DNA from 3 places in the Bradyrhizobium sp. USDA 3262 genome. Region 2 is predicted to be linked to each of the others. Evidence: predicted binding sites of a transcription regulator. Region 2 holds the regulator's gene; each other region holds the start of a gene.
What was found. The regulator HrcA, encoded in region 2, represses chaperone genes, less so after heat shock. The targets are predictions, from matches to a motif close to GTTAGCACTCNCNNNNNGNGAGTGCTAAC.

Region 1: ACVWYP_RS31450 (co-chaperone GroES) is a predicted target of HrcA. The motif match lies at 4,233-4,261, and genes of this name have one in related genera.
Region 3: ACVWYP_RS39445 (co-chaperone GroES) is a predicted target of HrcA. The motif match lies at 4,753-4,781, and genes of this name have one in related genera.

Annotation. Positions count from the first base shown of each region.
Region 1 is NZ_JBSSCT010000001.1:6,657,467-6,664,624, reverse strand. It holds gene ACVWYP_RS31475 (adenylate/guanylate cyclase domain-containing protein) at 1-118, shown strand, start outside; gene ACVWYP_RS31470 (Crp/Fnr family transcriptional regulator) at 216-1,010, shown strand; gene ACVWYP_RS31465 (hypothetical protein) at 1,028-1,225, opposite strand; gene ACVWYP_RS31460 (hypothetical protein) at 1,266-1,481, opposite strand; gene groL (chaperonin GroEL) at 2,189-3,829, opposite strand; gene ACVWYP_RS31450 (co-chaperone GroES) at 3,875-4,189, opposite strand; gene ACVWYP_RS31445 (usg protein) at 4,585-4,875, shown strand; gene ACVWYP_RS31440 (cupin domain-containing protein) at 4,976-5,542, shown strand; gene ACVWYP_RS31435 (c-type cytochrome) at 5,772-6,305, opposite strand; gene soxC (sulfite dehydrogenase) at 6,292-7,158, opposite strand, start outside.
Region 2 is NZ_JBSSCT010000001.1:1,086,785-1,093,942, forward strand. It holds gene pncA (bifunctional nicotinamidase/pyrazinamidase) at 1-266, shown strand, start outside; gene ACVWYP_RS05050 (AraC family transcriptional regulator) at 288-1,142, shown strand; gene ACVWYP_RS05055 (VOC family protein) at 1,211-1,636, shown strand; gene grpE (nucleotide exchange factor GrpE) at 1,681-2,286, opposite strand; gene hrcA (heat-inducible transcriptional repressor HrcA) at 2,452-3,540, opposite strand; gene rph (ribonuclease PH) at 3,711-4,424, shown strand; gene rdgB (RdgB/HAM1 family non-canonical purine NTP pyrophosphatase) at 4,436-5,071, shown strand; gene hemW (radical SAM family heme chaperone HemW) at 5,058-6,215, shown strand; gene ACVWYP_RS05085 (penicillin-binding protein activator) at 6,304-7,158, opposite strand, start outside.
Region 3 is NZ_JBSSCT010000001.1:8,357,641-8,364,798, forward strand. It holds gene ACVWYP_RS39420 (transglutaminase family protein) at 1-287, shown strand, start outside; gene ACVWYP_RS39425 (hypothetical protein) at 1,252-1,605, shown strand; gene ACVWYP_RS39430 (DUF3309 family protein) at 1,842-2,006, shown strand; gene ACVWYP_RS39435 (exopolysaccharide biosynthesis protein) at 2,111-2,458, shown strand; gene groL (chaperonin GroEL) at 2,613-4,253, opposite strand; gene ACVWYP_RS39445 (co-chaperone GroES) at 4,396-4,713, opposite strand; gene ACVWYP_RS39450 (hypothetical protein) at 5,058-5,327, opposite strand; partial or broken gene ACVWYP_RS39455 (IS701 family transposase) at 5,515-5,852, shown strand; gene ACVWYP_RS39460 (hypothetical protein) at 5,881-6,156, opposite strand; gene ACVWYP_RS39465 (hypothetical protein) at 6,366-6,614, shown strand; gene ACVWYP_RS39470 (alpha,alpha-trehalose-phosphate synthase (UDP-forming)) at 6,876-7,158, shown strand, end outside.

The DNA.
Region 1 (7,158 bases), 5.6 Mb from region 2:
AGGTTCGGATGTCGCGCGCGGCGCGAGCGATGCGAAACTGGAACTGTTGAGTTCCCGAAGTTCTACGGTGCGACGATGCGCATTTTGCTATTGCGTCCGGCGGCGCATTTGCATCTAACTTTAAGGACGCTGCCGCGGAGAATTCCGCCTTGCGGTCAATCGTTTGGAATTTGTTTTTGATCCTGTGCTCGAGTGAGTAAGCTGTGCGACCATTGATGACGTTCCCGCAGGTGAGCATTTCCGGCGGAACTCGTAATCGCCTTCTCGCGACATTGTCGCCGGCGGATCTGGACCTCCTGAAACCGGAACTTGAGACTGTCGCGCTCGAACAGGATGCGGTCCTGGCGCGCGCCGGTGACGAGATCGACTACGTCTTCTTTCCTCACAGCGGCGCGATCCTGTTGATGATCGACATGGCGGATGGGCAGACGGTCGCGACCGGTGTGGTCGGATGCGAAGGGGCCGTGGGCAGTCTGTCGGTTCTCGGAGCCTCGCCTTCGGGCATTACCGCCGTCGTTCGTGCGGCTGGTACCGCCTCGCGGATCCCGGCGGCGCGCTTTCATGCCGCGTTCGGCCGCAGTCCCGGGATTCGGCAGGCGATCCAGAAGCACGTCAGATCGATGCTGATCCAGTTTCAGCTCGGCTCCGCCTGCAATGCGCTCCACCCGGTCGAGGCGCGGATGGCGCGCTGGCTGCTTCAGCTTCGCGACCGCGTCGACAGCGACGTCCTCCCGCTGACCCAGCACGCGCTGTCGCAAATCCTCGGCGTACGACGAACGACGGTGACCTTGCTGATGGGCAATCTGCGCAAGCGCGGCGCGATCAGGTCGGATCAACGAGGCCGGATCGAGATCGACCAGGCGCGGCTCTTGGCCGCGGCGTGCGAATGCCATCGCGTCATGCGTCTCGAGGCCGAGGAGATCTTCTCGGGCGACAAGGTTCGAACGCGCGGAATGGCGCCGGCCAACGATCCGCGCATCCCGGAAATCGAGGCGGACGACGCCGTGTAAGGCCGTTCCTGGTCGGATCAGCTTCCCGGCCGCCGATCAAGCTCCCGTGCAGGCGAGGATACCCCTTCGTGCTTCGCGATCTCGCGCAGCACCTTTGCGGTCTCGCGCAACTCATTGCGCTTCGGGCCGGGCTTCAGCCGTCGTGCCTCATCGAGAAAGTCCTTGGCCTGCAGCAGCCAGGCTGACGTTTCCGTCGAGATCTGCACATGCGCCATGGTGTCCCTCCATCGCGGTCGTCAATAGTGGTGGCCATTGTCAGGCCGGCGAACCGCCGCCGCGGCGTCGCCGCACGCGGATGCTCGGCTCGTCGACCCAGGCGTCCCGCGCAAACCAGGCGTGATCCGCGCGGCAAAACGGACAGGGCGTGCGCGCGAAGAACACGGTACTGCGTCGAAAGCTCTCGCGATCGGTCTTGATTCCGGTGGAAATCGCGTGTCCGGTTTGCGGACATCTGACCATCACCATGCCCATGAGCGCCTCCCTCCCATATTGCCTTTTGCTTTTTGCCTCTTGCCTTGCAAAAATAGTCCGGCCGGTTGGATTGGCCCCAGATCGGTGCGCGGGGTAGTAGGGGGGCATCGCGCACCTGCGGCGTTTGACGGAGCATCGGCAGTGGGGGCTGCACGCTCTCGTCACTGGGCTTCTTCCAACCGGCCAGGTCCCTCCTTGAACGAATCCTCGATTTGACTCCAACGCCGCTTCTTCAGGCGGCTTGGCAGAGAACCTCTTCGTTTTCGTCCACCGCACAGCCTCCCTCGCAAGTGAGAGCATTCTCCGCAACGCTTGCCCGCGTCACGGGAGCTGACGCTCCGTGCTCGATTCAGATTTTTGAGAGTGAAGTTCGATCTCGTCCCGAGCTTACTGTGCGGGACGAAGGCGACAGTGTCGGTTCGGTTTGCGACTCTCGCACGAAATTTTTTTTGAGATTGTCAACTCAGACCAACGTATATTTACGGAGAGTGTTGTGCATAACGTGCATGCTGAGAGCCGCCTGAGGCTCCTGCATCAGCGTGAGGTTGTGCAAATATTCGCACTGGCCGCGCTGCGGTAAGCGAGCTCGCCCCAAACAAAAACCCCGGCATCGCTGCCGGGGTTTTGCATTTCGTTTTCGCTGAGCGAGATCCCGGCTCTGCGGTGCACCGCTTTGCGCTGCACCGCGTCCGGGACGACTTCGTCGCTTAGAAGTCCATGCCGCCCATGCCGCCGCCCGGAGGCATCGCGGGGCCGCCGGCGTTCTTCTTCGGCAGCTCGGCAACCATCGCTTCCGTGGTGATCAGGAGCGCGGCAACCGAGGCAGCGTTCTGGATCGCGGTGCGCACGACCTTGGTCGGGTCGATGATGCCCTTCTTGACGAGGTCGGCATAGTCGCCGGTCTGGGAGTCGAAGCCGTAGTTGTAGGCCTTGTTCTCCAGGATCTTGCCGACGATGACCGAACCGTCTTCACCGGCGTTGATCGCGATCTGGCGAGCGGGAGCCGACAACGCCTTGCGTACGATCTCGACGCCGGTCTTCTGGTCGTCGTTCTTGGTGCGCAGGCCCTTGAGCTGCTCGGACGCACGGAGCAGGGCGACGCCGCCGCCCGGGACGATGCCTTCCTCGACAGCCGCGCGGGTCGCATGCATCGCGTCATCAACGCGATCCTTGCGCTCCTTCACCTCGACCTCGGTCGCGCCGCCGACGCGGATCACCGCGACGCCGCCTGCGAGCTTGGCGAGACGCTCCTGCAGCTTCTCACGGTCGTAGTCCGAGGTGGTCTCCTCGATCTGCGCCTTGATCTGGGCAACGCGGGCGTCGATGTCGGCCTTCTTGCCGGCGCCGTTGACGATCGTGGTGTTCTCCTTGTCGATCATCACCTTCTTGGCGCGACCGAGCATCTGCAGCGTGACGTTCTCGAGCTTGATGCCGAGGTCTTCCGAGATGGCCTGGCCGCCGGTCAGGATCGCGATGTCCTGCAGCATGGCCTTGCGGCGATCGCCGAAGCCCGGAGCCTTGACGGCCGCGACCTTCAGGCCGCCACGCAGGCGGTTGACGACGAGGGTGGCGAGGGCTTCGCCTTCGACGTCTTCGGCGACGATGACCAGCGGCTTGCCGGTCTGCACCACGGCCTCCAGCAGCGGCAGCAGCTCGTTCAGCGACGAGAGCTTCTTCTCGTTGATGAGGATGTAGGCGTCGTCCATCTCAACGCGCATCTTGTCGGCGTTGGTCACGAAGTAGGGCGAGATGTAGCCGCGGTCGAACTGCATGCCCTCGACGACGTCGAGTTCGGTCTCGAGCGATTTGGCTTCCTCGACCGTGATCACGCCCTCATTGCCGACCTTCTTCATGGCGTCGGAGAGGAACTTGCCGATCTCGGCATCGCCGTTGGCCGAAATGGTGCCGACCTGGGCGATTTCCTCGTTCGAGGTGACCTTCTTCGAGTTCTTCTGGAGGTCTGCAACGACGGCTTCGACCGCGAGGTCGATACCGCGCTTGAGGTCCATCGGGTTCATGCCGGCGGCGACCGACTTGGCGCCTTCCTTCACGATCGCAGCCGCGAGCACGGTCGCAGTGGTGGTGCCGTCGCCGGCCGCGTCAGCGGACTTGGAGGCGACTTCGCGCACCATCTGGGCGCCCATGTTCTCGAACTTGTCCTCGAGCTCGATCTCCTTGGCGACGGTGACGCCGTCCTTGGTGATGCGGGGAGCGCCGAACGACTTTTCGAGCACCACGTTGCGGCCCTTCGGACCGAGGGTGACCTTCACCGCGTTGGCGAGGATGTCGACGCCGCGCAGCATCTTGTCGCGCGCCTCGACGGAGAATTTGACTTCTTTAGCTGCCATCTGAATTTTTCCTTGAGAGATTTAACCTGGGAGGGAGGGAGGCGCTTAGGCCGCCTTCTTCTTGGAAGCGGGGACGTCGAGGACGCCCATGATGTCGCTTTCCTTCATGATCAGCAGGTCTTCGCCGTCGATCTTGACCTCGGTGCCGGACCACTTGCCAAACAGCACGCGGTCGCCGACCTTGAGGTCGATCGGGATCAGCTTGCCAGCTTCATCGCGGCCGCCCGGGCCAACGGCGATGACTTCGCCCTGCGAGGGCTTTTCCTTGGCACTGTCCGGAATGATGATGCCGCCAGCAGTCTTCTCTTCGGCGTCGATACGCTTGACCACGACGCGGTCGTGAAGCGGACGGAATTTCATGCAGTCCTCCTAAAGATTTGTAGATGCTGTAGATTTTTGGAGAGTTAGCAGTCCAGTCCAGCGAGTGCCAGACTGGCTGGGCAGGAGATAGGCCAAGCCTTGGCGGCGGGCAAGTGCCTCTAGCAGAAAAATTGGCACTCGTGAGTGCCGCCTGCCAAAAGGATGCCGAGATCATTTCGGCATCCTTAATGCCGCCCACGAGGGGTCGCCGGGGCTATTAGCAGATGCGGTAAGCTGCTGCCAACGCAAGAAATTTCAACAACCTATTAAACATTTGGGCTTGAGATGGGTTAGTCGCGTGCGTCACATTTCTCTCATGTGAGCGCATCCATTGCCGGTGGTCCGGCGGGGGAGGTCGGCCACCACGTGAATGCGCTCCGTCACAGGAGGTTGGCATGGTCTCGCGAGTTGGTGGGGTTGTTTCCGACGATTTCCGGAAGCAGTTGCTGGGGTACGGGCTGACGACGGCGCAAATCCTCTATCGGATGCCGGATCACCCCTCGTTGCTGCAGACCTATGTCTGGCAGAACTACGACCTGTTTCCGAAATTTCCGGCGCTGCAGGATTTCCTCGCGTTCTGGCAGGCGAAGCTCGAAGGCCCGCTGTTTTCGGTGACGGTGGCGCATTCCAAGCTGGTCAAGCCGGCCGAGCTGCGTGCCGTCGACGGCGTGTTCCGGCTGCATTGAGCGGGCAAGGGGGCAAAAGCGCGGTGTGCGCCTTTGCTCGCCTCGCGGCGCGCGACTTGTGTTAGCCTTCGTCCGTCAGAAAAAGACGGGAGGCGAAACAATGGCCAAGAAGACGGCATCAAGATCGGCAGCCAAGACCGCGGTGAAGAAGAAATGGTCGGGGCTCGGCGCCGGCGCCAAAAAGACATCCGCGAAATCGTCCGCGCGCAAGACCATCAAGTCGAAAGGCCGCGTCTCGGCGGCCAAGAAGAGTGCGCCGAAAGCTGCAACCAAGGCCCGGCCGAAGCAGCGCGTCGCCATCAGCCATCACCGCGAAGAGGACTTCAAGGCCGACGGGCTGCGCACCTATGCCAAGTACCGCGACCTCGGCATCGCCGCCGCCTCGCATGGCCTCGCGCAGGCACACGTCATCCGGCTGCAGGGACCGTGCAATCCCGATGAAGTGTCGAAGCTGCATTTCCACGATGTCGACTTCCAGATGGTCTATGTGCTCAAGGGCTGGGTGAAGACCTACATGGAAGGCGAGGGCGAGACGCTGATGCAGCAAGGCAGCGCCTGGACCCAGCCGCCGCGCATCCGGCACATGATCCTGGACTATTCCGACGACGTCGAACTGCTGGAGGTGATCCTGCCGGCCGAGTTCAAGACGGTGGAGCTGAAGGCGTAGGCTCTAGCGCAGTCGTCATGGCCGGGCTTGACCCGGCCATCCATCCTGCTTCGAAAGACTCCTTCTTGGCTGATGGATGCCCGGGTCAAGCCCGGGCATGACGATTTTCCAGGCCGTGTACCCATAAAACCGTCGGCGTGACTCTACGTCCGCTTTGTCCCGATAGCGACCAAGTTCGTGCGGCAAAGCAAGATGTCGCGATGGGCCAGACCCAGACATTCAGGCAGCTTTATTTTCCGCGCGAAAACGTCACAAATCCATTCCGGTTCGGCATTTTCACCTTTTGCAGTGTCTGCGCATCCATGGTGTCGTTGTCTGCAATGATGCCGTTGAGGTTCAGGATATAAGCGACGACCGCATAAACTTCGTCATTGGTCAACGACTTCGATTCGTTATATGGCATCGCTCGCCGCACATAGTCGAAGACTGTCGTGGCATAGGGCCAGAAGCTTCCCACGGTTTTGACCGGAGGCTTGTCACCGCGAAGCGTTCCTTGTCCGCCCACGAGCTGATCGTTGGGCTTCCCGGCTCCTTTCTCGCCATGGCAGGCGGTGCATTTTGCCGCGTACACGGCTTCACCTTGCTTTGGGGTCCCGCTGCCAGGCGGCAAGCCGACGCCGTCTGGACCAATGCTGATGTCCCAAGAGGCAATTTCCTCCGGTGTTGCCGCCCGTCCGAAGTTTGGGCTTTCAGCCGCGAATGCGACGGCCGAAGCCATGGCAAGACCTGAGGCGGCGATGAGGAGAGGGTTACGCATAGACATGCTTTACCTCGCCTTTGTTGGAAACGGCCCAGGCCGTGATGGCGTTGGAGTGATAGATGGTTCGGTTGCCGCGCGCGGCGATCATCTTCTCTCGCGTCGGCTGGACGTAACCGGTCTCGTCGGTCGCGCGGCTTTGCAGGACCGCGGGTCCGCCGTTCCACCGCCACGGAATGCGGAAGCGTGTCAACGCCTTCGACAGCACGGGCGACTGCAACGCCGCCTTTGCCCAGCTTTTGCCGCCGTCGGCCGAGACCTCAACCTTGGTGACCTTGCCATAGCCCGACCAGGCAAGACCCGAGATTTCATAGAGGCCGGGCTCTTTCATAGTCAGCCCCGGTGAAGGCCGTGTGATCACAGACTTCCCTTCCTGAGGGAGCACAAACTGAAGGGATTTCCCGTCGGGCAAGGTGATCGTGTACTTCGATGTCTCATCCTTGGTCATCGTCGGCGCTTCGGTCAGCTTGATGCGCCGGAGCCATTTCACATTCATGTTGCCTTCGTATCCCGGCAGCAGGAGTCGCATCGGATAGCCGTTGGATGGCCTCACGCGCTCACCGTTCTGGTAGAGAGCAATCAATGCGTCATCCATCGCTTTCGCCAACGGTATGCTGCGGCTCATGCCGGCAGCATCTGCACCTTCGGCTAAAATCCATTTGGCCTTCGGATCGACGCCTGCTTCCTGCAACAGGATCGCGAGCCTTACGCCCGTCCACTCGGCGCAGGAGACAAGGCCGTGAATCGCCTGGACTCCAACCGCGGCGGCCTCCTTCTGGTACAGCAATTGGCCGTTACCACCACATTCGAGAAATGAGACGCGCGACTCGCGCGGATAGCGTTCTAGGCTTTCCAGCGT
Region 2 (7,158 bases):
CCGCCTTCACCGAGGCCGACGGCAAGACCACCACCGGGCTCGCCGCCTATCTGAAGGCGCGCAACGTCGAGCGGGTTTTCGTGGCCGGGCTCGCCACCGACTTCTGCGTGGCATGGACCGCGCTCGATGCGCGCAAGGCCGGCTTCGAGACCTATGTGGTGGAAGATGCCTGCCGCGGCATCGACACCCAGGGATCGCTCGCCAAGGCCTGGGACGACATGGCCAAGGCCGGCGTCAAGCGCATCCAGTCCTCGGATATCGCGTAAGACGCAGCCTCGCGAGTTCGCATGGCCGCGTCTGCGTCACCTCTTGCATTCGATCTCGCCCAGCGCCTGCCATCGCCGCGCCTGGCAGGCCTGATCGTCCGGATCACCGGTTATCGCGAGACCGCGACCGGCCGGTTCGCACAACGACAAGCCGCGCCGCTGATCGTCCCGCTGATCATCAGTTTCGGCTCGCCGTTCCTGATCGCGCTGTCGCGCGAGCCCAGTGCGGCCGATCGTCAGCTCAGCTTCGCCGCCGGCCTGCATGCCGGGCCTGTCTACATCGAGTCCGACGGGCACGCTGCCTGCGTGCAGGTCGATTTCACCCCGCTTGGCGCCTACAGCTACTTCGGCGGCGCCGTGACCGACCTGGCCGGGCGCATGGTCGATATCGACGATGTGCTCGGCCATGATGGCCGTCGTCTGCGCGAGCAGCTCGGCGCCGTGGCGTGCTGGCAGCGCCGCTTCGACCTGATCGAGGCGTTCGTGCTGCGCCGCGCCGGCCACATGCCGTCTCCCGAAGTCGCGTTCGCCTATCGAAAACTGGCGCGTTCGGCCGGTGCTGTCAGCATCACGGCACTGGCCGATGAGATCGGCTGGAGCCGCAAGCATCTGGCCGGCCGGTTTCGGTCCGAGCTCGGCCTCGCCCCCAAATCGCTCGCGCGCATGATGCGGTTTCACCGGGCGAGCCGGCTGGCACAAAGCGGCGCCGCGCTTGGCTGGGCGGGGATCGCGGCGGAAAGCGGCTATGCCGATCAGGCCCATCTCGCCCGCGAGTTCGTCGAATTCGCGGGCGAACCGCCAACCGCCTGGGCGCGCCGCCAGGCGCTGACCGACCGCCGGCTGGTTCACGCCGGCGATGGGCTGGCGGACTGGTAACAAACCTTCAAGCCGACGCCGCGTTGCCTCGTGCAGGATGGCGCCGTCAGCCAAGGAGGTGAATGACCATGACGCACGAGATCGAACCGCCCCGCATCTACCCGACCCTGCGCTGCAGGGACGCCGAGGCGATGACCAATTGGCTCACGACGGTGCTTGGGTTCACCGAACACGTCGTCTACCGCGATGGCGGCGTGATCCATCACGCCGAGCTCGCCTATGGTTCCTCGATGCTGATGCTAGGCCAGAGCCGCGACGACGCATATGGCCGGCTGGTCGGCGACCTCGACAACCGCCGCACCGACTCGATCTATATCGCCGTCGACGATCCCGACGCGCTGCACGCAAAGGTCAAGGCTGCCGGCGCCAAGATCGAGATGGAACTGCGAGACACCGACTATGGCAGCCGCGACTTCGCCTGCCGCGATCCGGAAGGAAATCTCTGGAGCTTCGGCACCTATTGGCCGAAGGCCCACGAGAAGCCGCGACCGTGAGCCCGCGCAATCCGCGAACTCACGGGCAGCCGGGATCGGATGGATCAGGCGGTGATGTCCGCGGTCGGGGCGGCCTTGGCGCCGCCCTTGGAGACGCCGACCAGGGCCGGACGCAGGATGCGCTCGCCGATCATGTAACCGGCCTGCACGACCTGCACCACGGTGCCCGACGGCACCGACGGATCAGGCACCTCGAACATCGCCTGCTGGAAGTTCGGATCGAACTTCTCGCCGATCGGGTCGAACTTCTTGACGCCGTTCTTCTCTAGCGCGTTGAGCAGCGAACGTTCGGTCAGCTCGACGCCTTCGATCAGCGCCTTCAGGCCGGGATCGGCGGCTTCCTTGGTCTCGGCCGGCACCGCATCGAGCGCGCGCTGCAGGTTGTCGGCGATATCGAGCACGTCGCGGGCAAAGCCGGTGATGCCGTAGGTCTTGGCGTCGGCGACCTCGCGGCGGGTGCGCTGGCGGAGATTCTCCATCTCGGCCAGCGTGCGCAGCGTGCGGTCGCGCGCCTCGGCGAGTTCCTTGGTCAGCGCCTCGGCCGATCCGGCCTCGGGCTCGTCAGGCATGATGTAGGGCTTCGAGACCACGGGCTCACCCGTCGGCGCCGAATTCTCGGTGTTGTCATTGGCCCGGTTCGGATCGGTCATGGCTTGCCTTCTCGAAAACTCGCGTCGGTTCAAATCTTGGGGATTGCTTGCCGGGATATCGTGCTTTGGGCGGCGAAAATCAAGCGCAACATACCGGTCTCGGGAACTGGGATCTCCGGCTTGGGTAAAGAAAACCCGTCAAATGAAAGCGAAATCGCCCTCCGGTCAGCCGCCCAGCATCTTGCTGACGATGCGCGCGGCATAATCGACGGTCGGGATCACCCGCGCGTAGTTCAGCCGCGTCGGTCCGATCACGCCGAGGACGCCCACGATCCGGCCCTGGGCATCGCCGTAGGGCGCGATGATGGTCGAGGAACCCGACAGCGAAAACAGCTTGTTCTCCGAGCCGATGAAGATCCGCACGCCCTCGCCGCGTTCGGCGCGGCCGAGCAGATCGATCACGCCGCGCTTGGTTTCGAGATCGTCGAACAGCGATTTGATGCGCTCGAGATCGTCGAGCGCATGCAGGTCCTCGAGCAGATTGGCGTGACCGCGCACGATCAGCTGACGGTCCTCGTTCTCGCCGCCGGACCAGCTCGCGATGCCGGCCGCGACCACCTTTTGCGTGAGCTGATCGAGCTCGGCGCGGTTTTGTGTCAATGCCGTCTCGAGCTCGAGCCGCGCTTCAGCCAGCGTCCGGCCGCGGATCCGCGCATTGAGGAAGTTGGTCGCCTCGGTCAGGGCCGAGGATGGAACACCCGGCGGCAGCGCCAGCACGCGGTTTTCGACCTGGCCGTCTTCGCCGACCAGCACGACCAGCGCCTTCTCCGGCTCCAGCCGGACGAACTCGATGTGCTTCAGCCGCGCATTCGACTTTTGCGTCAGCACCACCGCCGCGGCACGGGTCAGTCCCGACAGCCGCGTCAGGGCTTCGCCAAGCGCGGCCTCGACGGATTGCGCGCGGCCGACGGCCGCAAGCTGGGTCTGGATCGATTGACGCTCGGCCTCGGTGAGGTCGCCGACCTGCATCAGCGCATCGACGAAGAAGCGCAGCCCGAGTTCGGTCGGTAACCGTCCGGCGGAGGTGTGCGGCGCATAGATCAGGCCGAGCTGCTCGAGATCCGACATCACATTGCGGACCGAGGCCGGCGACAGCGGTAATGCGATCAGGCGCGAAATGTTGCGCGAACCGACCGGCTCGCCGGTCGCGAGATAGCTTTCGACGATTTGACGAAAAATGTCGCGCGAACGCTCGTTGAGCTGGGCGAGCCCGGCATGCGGCGCGATCAGGCCGATCGGATCGTGGTGAGTCACACTCCAGTCCCTCACAATTACTGCATAATTTGTCGATCCGGGAGGCCGATGACAAGCATGCATTCGGCCCCCTCGTACCGGACCATACCGGGGCCGAAAACCCTTGCCGCTGCCCCTTCCCCCTCCTACAAGCACGGCCAGCCAATTTTCTCGGATTTCTGGAGGATTTCATGCGGCCAAGCCGCCGTGCACCCGATGAACTGCGTCCCGTGTCGCTGGAACGCGGCGTCGTCAAATATGCCGAGGGTTCCTGCATGGTGAAGTTCGGCGACACCCATGTGCTGGTGACCGCCACGCTGGAAGAGCGGTTGCCGCCGTGGCTGAAGGGCCAGGGCCGCGGCTGGGTCACTGCCGAATACGGCATGCTGCCGCGTGCCACCCTGGAACGCACCCGCCGCGAGGCCTCGGCCGGCAAGCAGGGCGGCCGGACGGTCGAGATCCAGCGGCTGATCGGCCGCTCGCTGCGCGCGGCTGTCGATCTCGAGGCGCTCGGCGAGCGCCAGATCACGGTCGATTGCGACGTCATCCAGGCCGACGGCGGCACCCGCACCGCCTCGATCACCGGTGCCTGGGTGGCGCTGGCCGACTGCATCAACTGGATGAAGACCCGCAACATGCTGAAGACCAATGTGTTGCGCGACAACGTGGCGGCGATCTCCTGCGGCATCTACCAGGGCACGCCGGTGCTCGATCTCGACTATGCCGAGGATTCCGAAGCCGACACCGACGCCAATTTCGTCATGACCGGTGACGGCCGGATCATCGAGGTGCAGGGTACCGCCGAGAAGACGCCGTTCTCGGAAGGCGAGTTTCTGGCGCTGATGGCCCTGGCGCGCAAAGGTGTCGCGCGTCTGGTCGACTTGCAAAAGATCGCGGTGGCGTAGTCAGATTGGTCATGCACCGCCGAATCACCGGAAGGCTCGTCATCGCCACCCATAATCCCGGCAAGCTTGCCGAGATGCGGGAACTGCTGGCGCCGCACGGCGTGGAGGTGGTGTCGGCGGGCGAGCTTGACCTCGCCGAGCCCGAGGAGACCGGCGACAGTTTTCGCGCCAACGCGGCGATCAAGGCGATCGCGGCAGCGAAGGCGACCGGACTGCCCGCCTTCGCCGACGATTCCGGCATCGTGGTCGACGCGCTCGACGGCGCGCCCGGGATCTACTCGGCGCGCTGGGCCGGCGAGGGCAAGGATTTCATGGCGGCGATGACGCGGATCGAGCGGCTGCTGCAGGAACGCGGCGCCACCGCACCGGACCGGCGCAAGGCGCACTTCGTCTCGGCGTTGTGCGTGGCCTGGCCCGACGACCATCTCGAGGAGGTCGAGGCCCGCGTCGATGGAACCCTGGTCTGGCCGCCGCGTGGCAGTGCCGGCTTCGGCTATGATCCGGCCTTCCTGCCCGACGGCTACACACGGACCTTCGGCGAGATGAGCAGCATCGAGAAGCACGGCCTGCCGCCGCTCGGGCTCGGCCTATCGCATCGCGCCCGCGCCTTCGTGAAGCTCGCGGAGATCTGCCTTGAGCCACGCTGACCGAGAAGCCTTCGGCGTCTACGTGCACTGGCCGTTCTGCCTTTCGAAATGCCCGTATTGTGATTTCAACAGCCACGTGCGGCATGCACCGGTCGACGAGGAGCGCTTCGTGCGCGCGTTCGCCCGCGAGATCGAGACGACGGCCGCGCGCGTGCCGGGGCGTCAGGTGTCCTCGATCTTCCTCGGCGGCGGCACGCCGTCATTGATGCAGCCGCAAACCGTCGGTGCCGTGCTCGATGCCATCGGCAAGCACTGGCAGGTCTCGCGCGATGTCGAGGTCACGCTCGAGGCCAATCCGACCAGCGTCGAGGCGACGCGCTTTCGCGGCTATCGCGCAGCCGGCGTCAACCGCGTCTCGCTCGGCGTGCAGGCGCTCGATGACGCCTCGCTGAAGGCACTGGGCCGCCTGCACACCGCGCGCGAGGCGCTCGACGCGGTCGCGATCGCGCGCTCTGCATTCGACCGTTACTCGTTCGATCTGATCTATGCCCGCCCCGACCAGACGCCGCGGATGTGGGCCGATGAACTGAAGCAGGCGATCTCGGAAGCGGCCGAGCATCTGTCGCTCTATCAGCTCACGATCGAGGAAGGCACGCCGTTCTTCGGGCTGCATGCCGCCGGCAAATTGCAGACGCCGGACGAAGCGACCGCGCGCGCGCTCTACGACGTGACACAGGAGGTCTGTGCCCGCGAGGGATTGCCGGCCTACGAGATCTCCAATCACGCCCGCGCCGGCGCCGAGTGCAAGCACAACCTCGTCTACTGGCGCGGTGAGGAATATGCCGGCATCGGCCCCGGTGCACATGGAAGGCTCGACATCGATGGCGTCAGGCACGCGACCGCAACCGAGCGGCGCCCCGAGGCCTGGCTGTTGAACGTCGAGGAGCGCGGCCATGGCGTCGTCAGCGATGACAGCCTCAACAGCGAAGAACGCGCCGACGAGTTTCTCTTGATGGGGCTGCGGCTCGCCGAGGGGATCGATCCAAAGCGCTATGCGAAGCTCTCCGGCCGCCAGCTCGATCCGCACCGGATCGCGATGCTGCGCGAGGAAGGCGCGATCGCCGTCGATGCCGACGGACGGCTGCGCGTGACCAAGTCGGGATTCCCGGTGCTCGACGCCGTCGTCGCGGATCTCGCGGCCTAGCTGCACGGCGCCAAAATATCGAAAACAACCCCATGCACAGTAGCTGGCGGGTGCTTTAGCGCGATTTCAGGCCGCCGCCTGACGAAAATTAAGCCCCAAAACTCTTCGGCGAACCTGCAACCGCAGTAGCGCCGCCCGAAGCCACCTTCATGACCGCAAGGCCGCGCTCATTGGTGCCGTCGGAGCGGAAGCGGAACAGACCGTCGATACCGGCGAAGCCGGATGGATTGGTCAGCGTCTCCGGCGCAAAGCGCTGCGCGCCTTGCGTGCGCGCGAGCGCCGCCATCAGCGCCACCGCATCATAGGCAAGCGTTGCAGTGCGCACCGGCTCGCCGCCATATTTGCTGCGGTAGCGGCCGGCGAAGCTGCGGAAGCCGGACGGATCGGGCGCGGCGTAGAGGCCGCCCTGCAAGACGGGGCTCGCGAAGGCCCGCGGATTGTCCCACAGCCCGGTGCCGAGCAGCTGGATGTTGCGCAGATTGGCGCCCGCCGCGGTCAAGGCATCGGCGGTCGCGACGACCGAATCACCATCGTCGGCGATCAGCAGCGCATCGGCCTGGCCGAGCGCCTGCGCCACGGTTCGCGCCGGCGTCGCGCGATCGGCGCCATATTTCTCGAATGCGACGACGCGGCCGTTCTTGCGGCCGACCGCCTGCTTGAACGCGGCCTCGACCACGTTGCCATAGGCGTTATCAGGCACCATCGCGGCGAACGAGCGCTTTCCGATCCCGGCGGAATAGTCGACGATGCGATTGATGTCGGATTCCGGCAGGAAGCTCAGCAGATAGACGCCGCGCCCGGCCACGCTCGAATCGGTGGAGAACGCGATCACCGAGGTTCCGCGCGGCCGCGTCAGTTGCGCGACGGCCGGCACCGAGCCTGCGAACAGCGGTCCCAGAATGATCTCGGCGCCTTCGGACAGTGCCTGCTGGGCACCCTGCGA
Region 3 (7,158 bases), 7.3 Mb from region 2:
GCATGCTCGGGTTCGGAGCCAGGATCGTCTCCGGCTATCTTTACAATCCAGAGCAACAGAGCGTCGGATCGAGCAATGCGGGATCAACCCATGCGTGGGCCGAGGTCTTCGTACCGGGCGCCGGCTGGATCACTTTCGACCCGACGAATCGCAGCCTCGGCGGCCTCAATCTGATCCCAGTCGCGGTCGCGCGCGACATCCGGCAGACGATTCCAGTGTCCGGCAGCTTCGTCGGCAGCATCGGCGCCTTCGCCGGGATGTCCGTAGAAGTTCTTGTCACATCATAGATCGACGCATTGGACCTTCGGCAACCTTTCTGATCAGTCGTTCAGCTTCAAGGCCCTCACGTTTTCTAGAAGGGACTTCAGGCGCCCGCTCATGATGGGCATCGCCTGTTGCGCCTACTCGTCAGTGGGGCTTGGGCCAAAGAGTGACATTGCGATCAGTGATGCCGTCCTAATCTGATGGCAAATTCCCTTTCGTTAAATTTTCTTGAATGAGCAATTTTGACCATGAGCTCGCGCCGCGTTGCGGCACAATACTTCTCACCGCCCTGCTCTCGGCATCCATCGATGATTGAGAGAATGTTTGCGAGGAGCGCAGCTATAGCCAAATGATTCCCGCTAACGGCAACACCCGCTGAAGGATCGCCGCTAGGCAGAATGGAATTGGGCGATTGGCATAACCTGTCGACAGACTTTCAGGGCTGTCGCTGACCCACGTCAATCCACACGAAACAAACAAATCGGCGATAGCTGGAACTCTTGTCGGCTTTGCCCTGTTCATTCTTTGTCCGATTCCGGACGCATAAGAATTGGTGGATACTATGAAAAGAATTCTATTAGCGACAGTCTCTGTTCTCGCATTCGCTTCTCCGTCGTTCGCGGCGGAGACTGGCAAAACCGTTGGCCAATCGCCCTCCTCGTTCTACCTGGCTCAGGATACTGCGACCATGAAGTGTCAGATCGTCGAGAGCCAGCCTGCTGCCGGCGGCAGCATGAAGGTTGTCGGCGCCGCTCACACGACAAAGGCCTCGGCAGAAGCGGCTTTGAAGGCGGACAAAACTTGCGCCAAGTAATCGGTTAAGTCGCGGCGCGAGTACAAAGGCGGCTCTGCGAGTTCGCTAGAACCACGAATCCTCGGATCCGCCCCCACCAGCGCCTCGAGCGCCCTGGGTCGAGGTTCTTTATCGGCCAGCGGCACGCAATCGACTTGCCGCTAGAGATGCTCCAAATTCGAGAGGATACGACCATGAACCAGCAGACAATGAAATACGCGATTGCGGTCGCACTCTTCGGTGCGGCGACGCTCGCCTCGGTGCTGCCTTCGGGGGCAGCTCCGATCTCGCCGAGCACGACTCTTCCGACAGAAGCGGCTTCGTCGTCCGCAGTGACAGAAGTCTACTACCGACGCCACTACCGCGGTCGCGGCTACTACGGCGCTCCGGGGGCCGCAATTGGTCTTGGCATCCTGGGTGCCGCGGCTGGAGCCGCCGCCTACGGGGCCTACGGAGCCTACGGGCCAGGCTACGCGCCGGGCTACTATGCGCCAGATTACTACGGCGGCCCGTATCCCTATCGCCGCCAATACTACGCCCCGTATTGAGGGCACGAGCGACGCTGTTTGGGCGTGGCAACCTCTGTCACAGACCATTCCCACTCAACACGCGCTCGAGCGCGCACTGGATCGCGATGGCGCGGCTGCGCCCTTGTGATCCGGTCAACTGCATCGGCCCCTCCTATCCGGGGTCGCCTGCGGACTCTTGCAGGAGGTCGACGACTCGCAAGACAGACAAAACTTGAGACCCAATATCCACAAGGTCCCACCAAAGGAGTCGGACAATGTCGATCGGACTTATCCTCATCATCCTCCTCATCATCTTCCTGCTTGGTGGCTTCAGCGGCCGCTTCGGCGGCTACGGCTACGGCTATGGCCACGGTGGGATGGGGGTCATCGGTACCATCCTGGTCATCCTCGTCGTATTGCTACTTCTGGGTCGGCTCTGACCCTCGCAGGGTCGGCTGTGTCGACCGGGCGCCTCCCAAAATATCCTTTCCCCGCGTACCGGGTCCCAACGAGCTCGACCAGCTGAAGCCGACAATGCCCGCCGATGAAGGGGTGTTTGTGCCTGCCTCGGTCCTGCTGCAGCGGCTGCACGACGAGGCACCGGCAAGATCGCTTTACCCTGGGCTGGCTGATGGGTCGCCTACACAAGCGCTCCTTCGGCCCTATTATGCCGCTGCTCGCTGTGGTCGCTATTGCACCGGATGTCTCGATCGTAGCCGGCCTGCTACTCATGATCCCCGCGTCCCAGATGATCGCGGTCTTCGGTCTAATCACGGGGGCGACCAACCAGGGCGGAGCTATGCACTTCCCAAAATCCAGTAACGGTGGGGTGAGTCCTGACTGGTTTGGTAACAATTCTCACCCGCCACCCGGCTGCAATGCAAAGTGCTGATTTTGAGATATTGCACAAGGCGTCCTCACGGAAATCCGTGAAACGGCGAGAATTCATCACGCTTCTCGGCGGCCGCTTTTTACTGATTCCTGCAAAAAAGGCCCAAGCATCTCTGCCGGGCCTTCGTTATTGTTGAGCTCTGAACGAGTAGGACTTAAAAATCCATACCACCCATGCCGCCACCTTGAGGCATGCCGCCACCGCCGGCGTTCTTCTTTGGCAATTCGGCCACCATGGCTTCGGTAGTGATCAGGAGCGCCGCAACAGAAGCCGCATTCTGAATCGCCACACGAACGACCTTGGTCGGGTCGATGATGCCCTTGGTGACCAGGTTGCCGTACTCGCCGGACTGGGAGTCAAAGCCGTAGCCATACTGATCCTTCTCCAGGATCTTGCCGACGATAACGGAGCCGTCCTCGCCAGCGTTGATCGCGATCTGGCGGGCCGGCGCAGACAGCGCCTTGCGCACGATCTCGACGCCGGTCTTCTGGTCATCGTTCTTGGTGCGCAGCCCCTTGAGATGCTCGGAAGCACGCAGCAGGGCGACGCCGCCGCCCGGCAGGATGCCTTCCTCGACGGCCGCGCGGGTCGCATGCATCGCGTCATCAACGCGATCCTTGCGCTCCTTCACCTCGACCTCGGTCGCGCCGCCGACGCGGATCACCGCGACGCCGCCCGCGAGTTTGGCAAGACGCTCCTGCAGCTTTTCACGGTCATAGTCCGAGGAGGTCTCCTCGATCTGCGCCTTGATCTGCGCCACCCGCGCCTCTATGTCGGCCTTCTTACCGGCGCCGCTGACGATGGTGGTGTTCTCCTTGTCGATCATCACCTTCTTGGCGCGACCGAGCATGTTGAGCGTGACGTTCTCGAGCTTGATGCCCAGATCTTCCGAGATCGCCTGGCCGCCGGTCAGGATCGCGATGTCCTGCAGCATGGCCTTGCGGCGATCGCCGAAGCCCGGAGCCTTCACGGCCGCGACCTTCAGACCGCCGCGGAGGCGGTTCACGACCAGGGTCGCGAGCGCTTCGCCCTCGACGTCTTCCGCGATAATCACAAGCGGCTTGCCACTCTGGACGACGGCTTCCAGCAGCGGAAGCAGTTCATTCAACTGAGATAGCTTCTTTTCGTGGATGAGGACGTAGGCGTCTTCCATTTCGGCGCGCATTTTGTCGGCGTTGGTGACGAAGTACGGCGAGATGTAGCCGCGGTCGAATTGCATCCCTTCGACGACCTCGAGTTCGGTCTCGAGCGACTTGGCTTCTTCAACCGTGATGACGCCCTCGTTGCCGACCTTCTTCATGGCGTCGGAGAGGAACTTGCCGATCTCCGCGTCGCCGTTGGCCGAGATGGTGCCGACCTGGGCGATCTCCTCGTTCGAGGTGACCTTCTTGGAGTTCTTCACGAGATCGGCGACCACGGCTTCCACCGCGAGGTCGATACCGCGCTTCAGGTCCATCGGGTTCATACCGGCGGCAACCGCCTTCGCGCCTTCACGGACGATCGCAGCCGCGAGCACGGTCGCGGTGGTGGTGCCATCGCCAGCTGCATCTGCCGATTTGGAGGCAACTTCTCGCACCATCTGCGCGCCCATGTTCTCGAACTTGTCCTCAAGCTCGATCTCCTTGGCGACGGTGACGCCGTCCTTGGTGATGCGGGGAGCGCCGAACGACTTGTCGAGCACGACGTTCCGGCCCTTGGGCCCCAGCGTGACCTTAACCGCATTGTTGAGAATTTCAACACCGCGCAACATCCTGTCGCGGGCGTCGACGCCGAACTTAACTTCTTTGGCCGACATAATGATCTCCGTTTTCAACTGGTCAGATCCAAGGACCGTGCGACTGGACGAGCCCTTAAGTGGCGGGACTTGAATTTGCAGGCCTCGTCCTTCGAGACGCGGGCTGCAGGGACGGCTCAGGATAAGGAAAATTGGCTGGCGTCTATGCGACCTTCTTCTTGGCGGCGGGCAGCTCAGTGAGAACGCCCATAATGTCGCTTTCCTTCATGATCAGTAGTTCCTGACCATCGAGCTTGACCTCGGTGCCTGACCACTTGCCGAACAGGACGCGGTCGCCAACCTTGAGATCGATGGGAATCAGTTTGCCGGATTCATCTCGGCCGCCTGGGCCAACCGCCGTGATCTCGCCCTGCGAAGGTTTTTCCTTGGCAGTGTCCGGAATGATGATGCCACCAGCGGTTTTGTCTTCGGCCTCAATGCGCTTGACCACAACGCGGTCGTGAAGCGGACGGAATTTCATGCTGTCCTCCTGTTTTCTTGTTGTTGTTGCTTTGGACGAAATGGCAGTCGTGGCCAGCGAGTGCTAATCAGCACATAAGCCGCCGCAAGGGGACGTACAAGACCGTCCCGAAACGATATTCTGCTCAGAGCAACACGAAATAGCTGCCAAGACCGCGGCGGCTAAGGATCCGGTGAAGGCCAGCTGTGTGGTGCGAAAGTCGTTGGACGCCGCATCATCAGATTTAAGAAAGCTTCCCATCGCGCAGGGGCATTGCGTTGTTCTCGACGTGCGCCAGAATGCGCCGGACGTCGGTCGCTTCTTGTGCAGCCATTCAGCGGTGCTTGTCGAGATCGAGTGGTGCGTCACTCACGAGGCGCGTCGGCATCAATGCGCTGAGCGTCAGCCAAATCGACCGGGTCGATGGAAATCCTCTCCACCGTTGAAGTGCGCGGCGGCGCCGCCGGCACCGTGATCATAGTGGCAACCCGGCGAAACGCCTCGAACGACAATCCTTCGATCATCTCCTCATCGGTGATGACCTCGTAGGCACCCGGAGGCAAGAGGCGGTCGACGCCCTTGATCCGGAAGGGATGCTTGAAGGTGACCGTTTCGCGTCGGGAGCGCATGGTCATGATCGGCTATCCTTCAGAAACGGCTTTGCATCGGCGCGATAGTGAAGCAATCCGTTTACAGTGCTCTTTGTGCCGAGATTAGCTAACTCTTTATCATGAGATGGCTGCGAAGTCACCAAACACAAGGCAATACACATCGCGGATTTGTTATAGATGCCGGCGGACGAAATGCTTGCTGATGCCAAGTGAAAAAATGCGAGTTGGCGATCGGCAAGCATCGCGACTCGGAGAGAAGAAATGCTATCTCGCAAATCTACCAGCCGAGATAGACTTGCAGCGGTCGGCTACAACCGTCATGGCGCGATGGGACGGTTCTGGCACGGTCTTCATCGTCACGCTCTTATGACGATGGTTGCTTACGCCTTCTTGCAGCACTTCCGCATTGCCAAGACGGGGCGCAAAAATGAAACGACGGCCACCACCTCAGCCCAACCTGCCAGCCGCGCGTCCCGCCATCGTCGCTCTCATTCTTCAGCCATCAGATCCGCGATACGGGTACTGCAGAACACAGGTCAGCGAAGAGCAAGGCGTGAACAAATCTGCCAAAGTCGTGTTAACGCCCACCCGAAGCACCTTTATGATCATGCAGGAAACGGGCGATCCGCGTCTTCAACACGGTGGCGTCGTGCGATTTGCCCGAGGCCGCGTGCTCGAAGAGCCTGCGCTGGACGTCAGTAGGCAGATCATTCCATTCGCTGACAAGGGCGGCACCCAGACATTCCAGGACTCTGCGCTCCACATCGCGCAAATCGCTGGCTTCATAGGGTAAAGGCCACGCCAACTCCTGCGCTCCGCCTTCCTCGTCCCAACGGTCGAGAGCGGTTGCCATTTCTTCTCCCGACCTTGGCCTTCGACCTTTCTTTTTGACCATTCTATATAGTCGCATATATCGGCATTAAGCGCCATTCGCTCGATCGCGGGGCGATCCGAAGCGCCAATCCTTCCAGTACCGAGAATGCCGCGGCCGCGGAACTCGGTAGTTCGCCCATCGGTTATTGCAGCGGTTTGTTCGCGCGGCGTACAGACTCAAGGCTCACCATGGATGTGATCGTTACACCGGCAGAGGGAGGCACGGTTTGGCAGCTGACGGACCTGCTCGGCCGCTCGATGGGGCGCATCACGGCAAGCGCTCCACGTCAGTTCATGATCCATCCGGAGGGCCACGCATCGGAAACTATGGCCGGCATACAGCAAGGGCCGCACGCCTCGCTCGACGCCGCACTGGCTGAGATCGAGAGGCACACCCGGGGCGTCTGCCGTCGAAATCCTGGCGAAGATCAGCTTTAGACAGCGCCCAACAATCCAGATCGTCGGCAGAGTATCCTATATTTACTGCGGGAAGATCTATATGTTTTACAGGTAACGCCCGCCCAGATTGCCTGATGACGGGACCGTCAGTTCCGGTAGAAGGAATTGTGGATTTTCGCGCGAGGACCGAGCGAATGTGGGCTCCGGCGGATGTCACCGCCGATCATTGCGTTGCCGTGTTCGCCGAGATCTTTTGGCGGCTCGGCTCGACGCAACCCTGACAGTGCGGAGGGAACCCGCTTGAGCCGCTTGGTCATCGTCTCCAACCGTGTCGCCTTGCCGGCAGAAGCTGCGCAGCGCAGCGGCGGGCTCGTGACCGGCCTCGTCGACGCTCTGCATCAGGCTGGAGGCTTATGGTTCGGGTGGAGTGGCAAGCTTGGAGAAACAACAAAAGAGCCGAACGTTTTTGAGACCGAGGGAGTGACGTACGCTACCGTCGATCTTACCCGCGCGGACCATGACGGCTACTACAGCGGCTTCTCCAACGCGGCACTGTGGCCCTTATTCCACTATCGCCTTGACC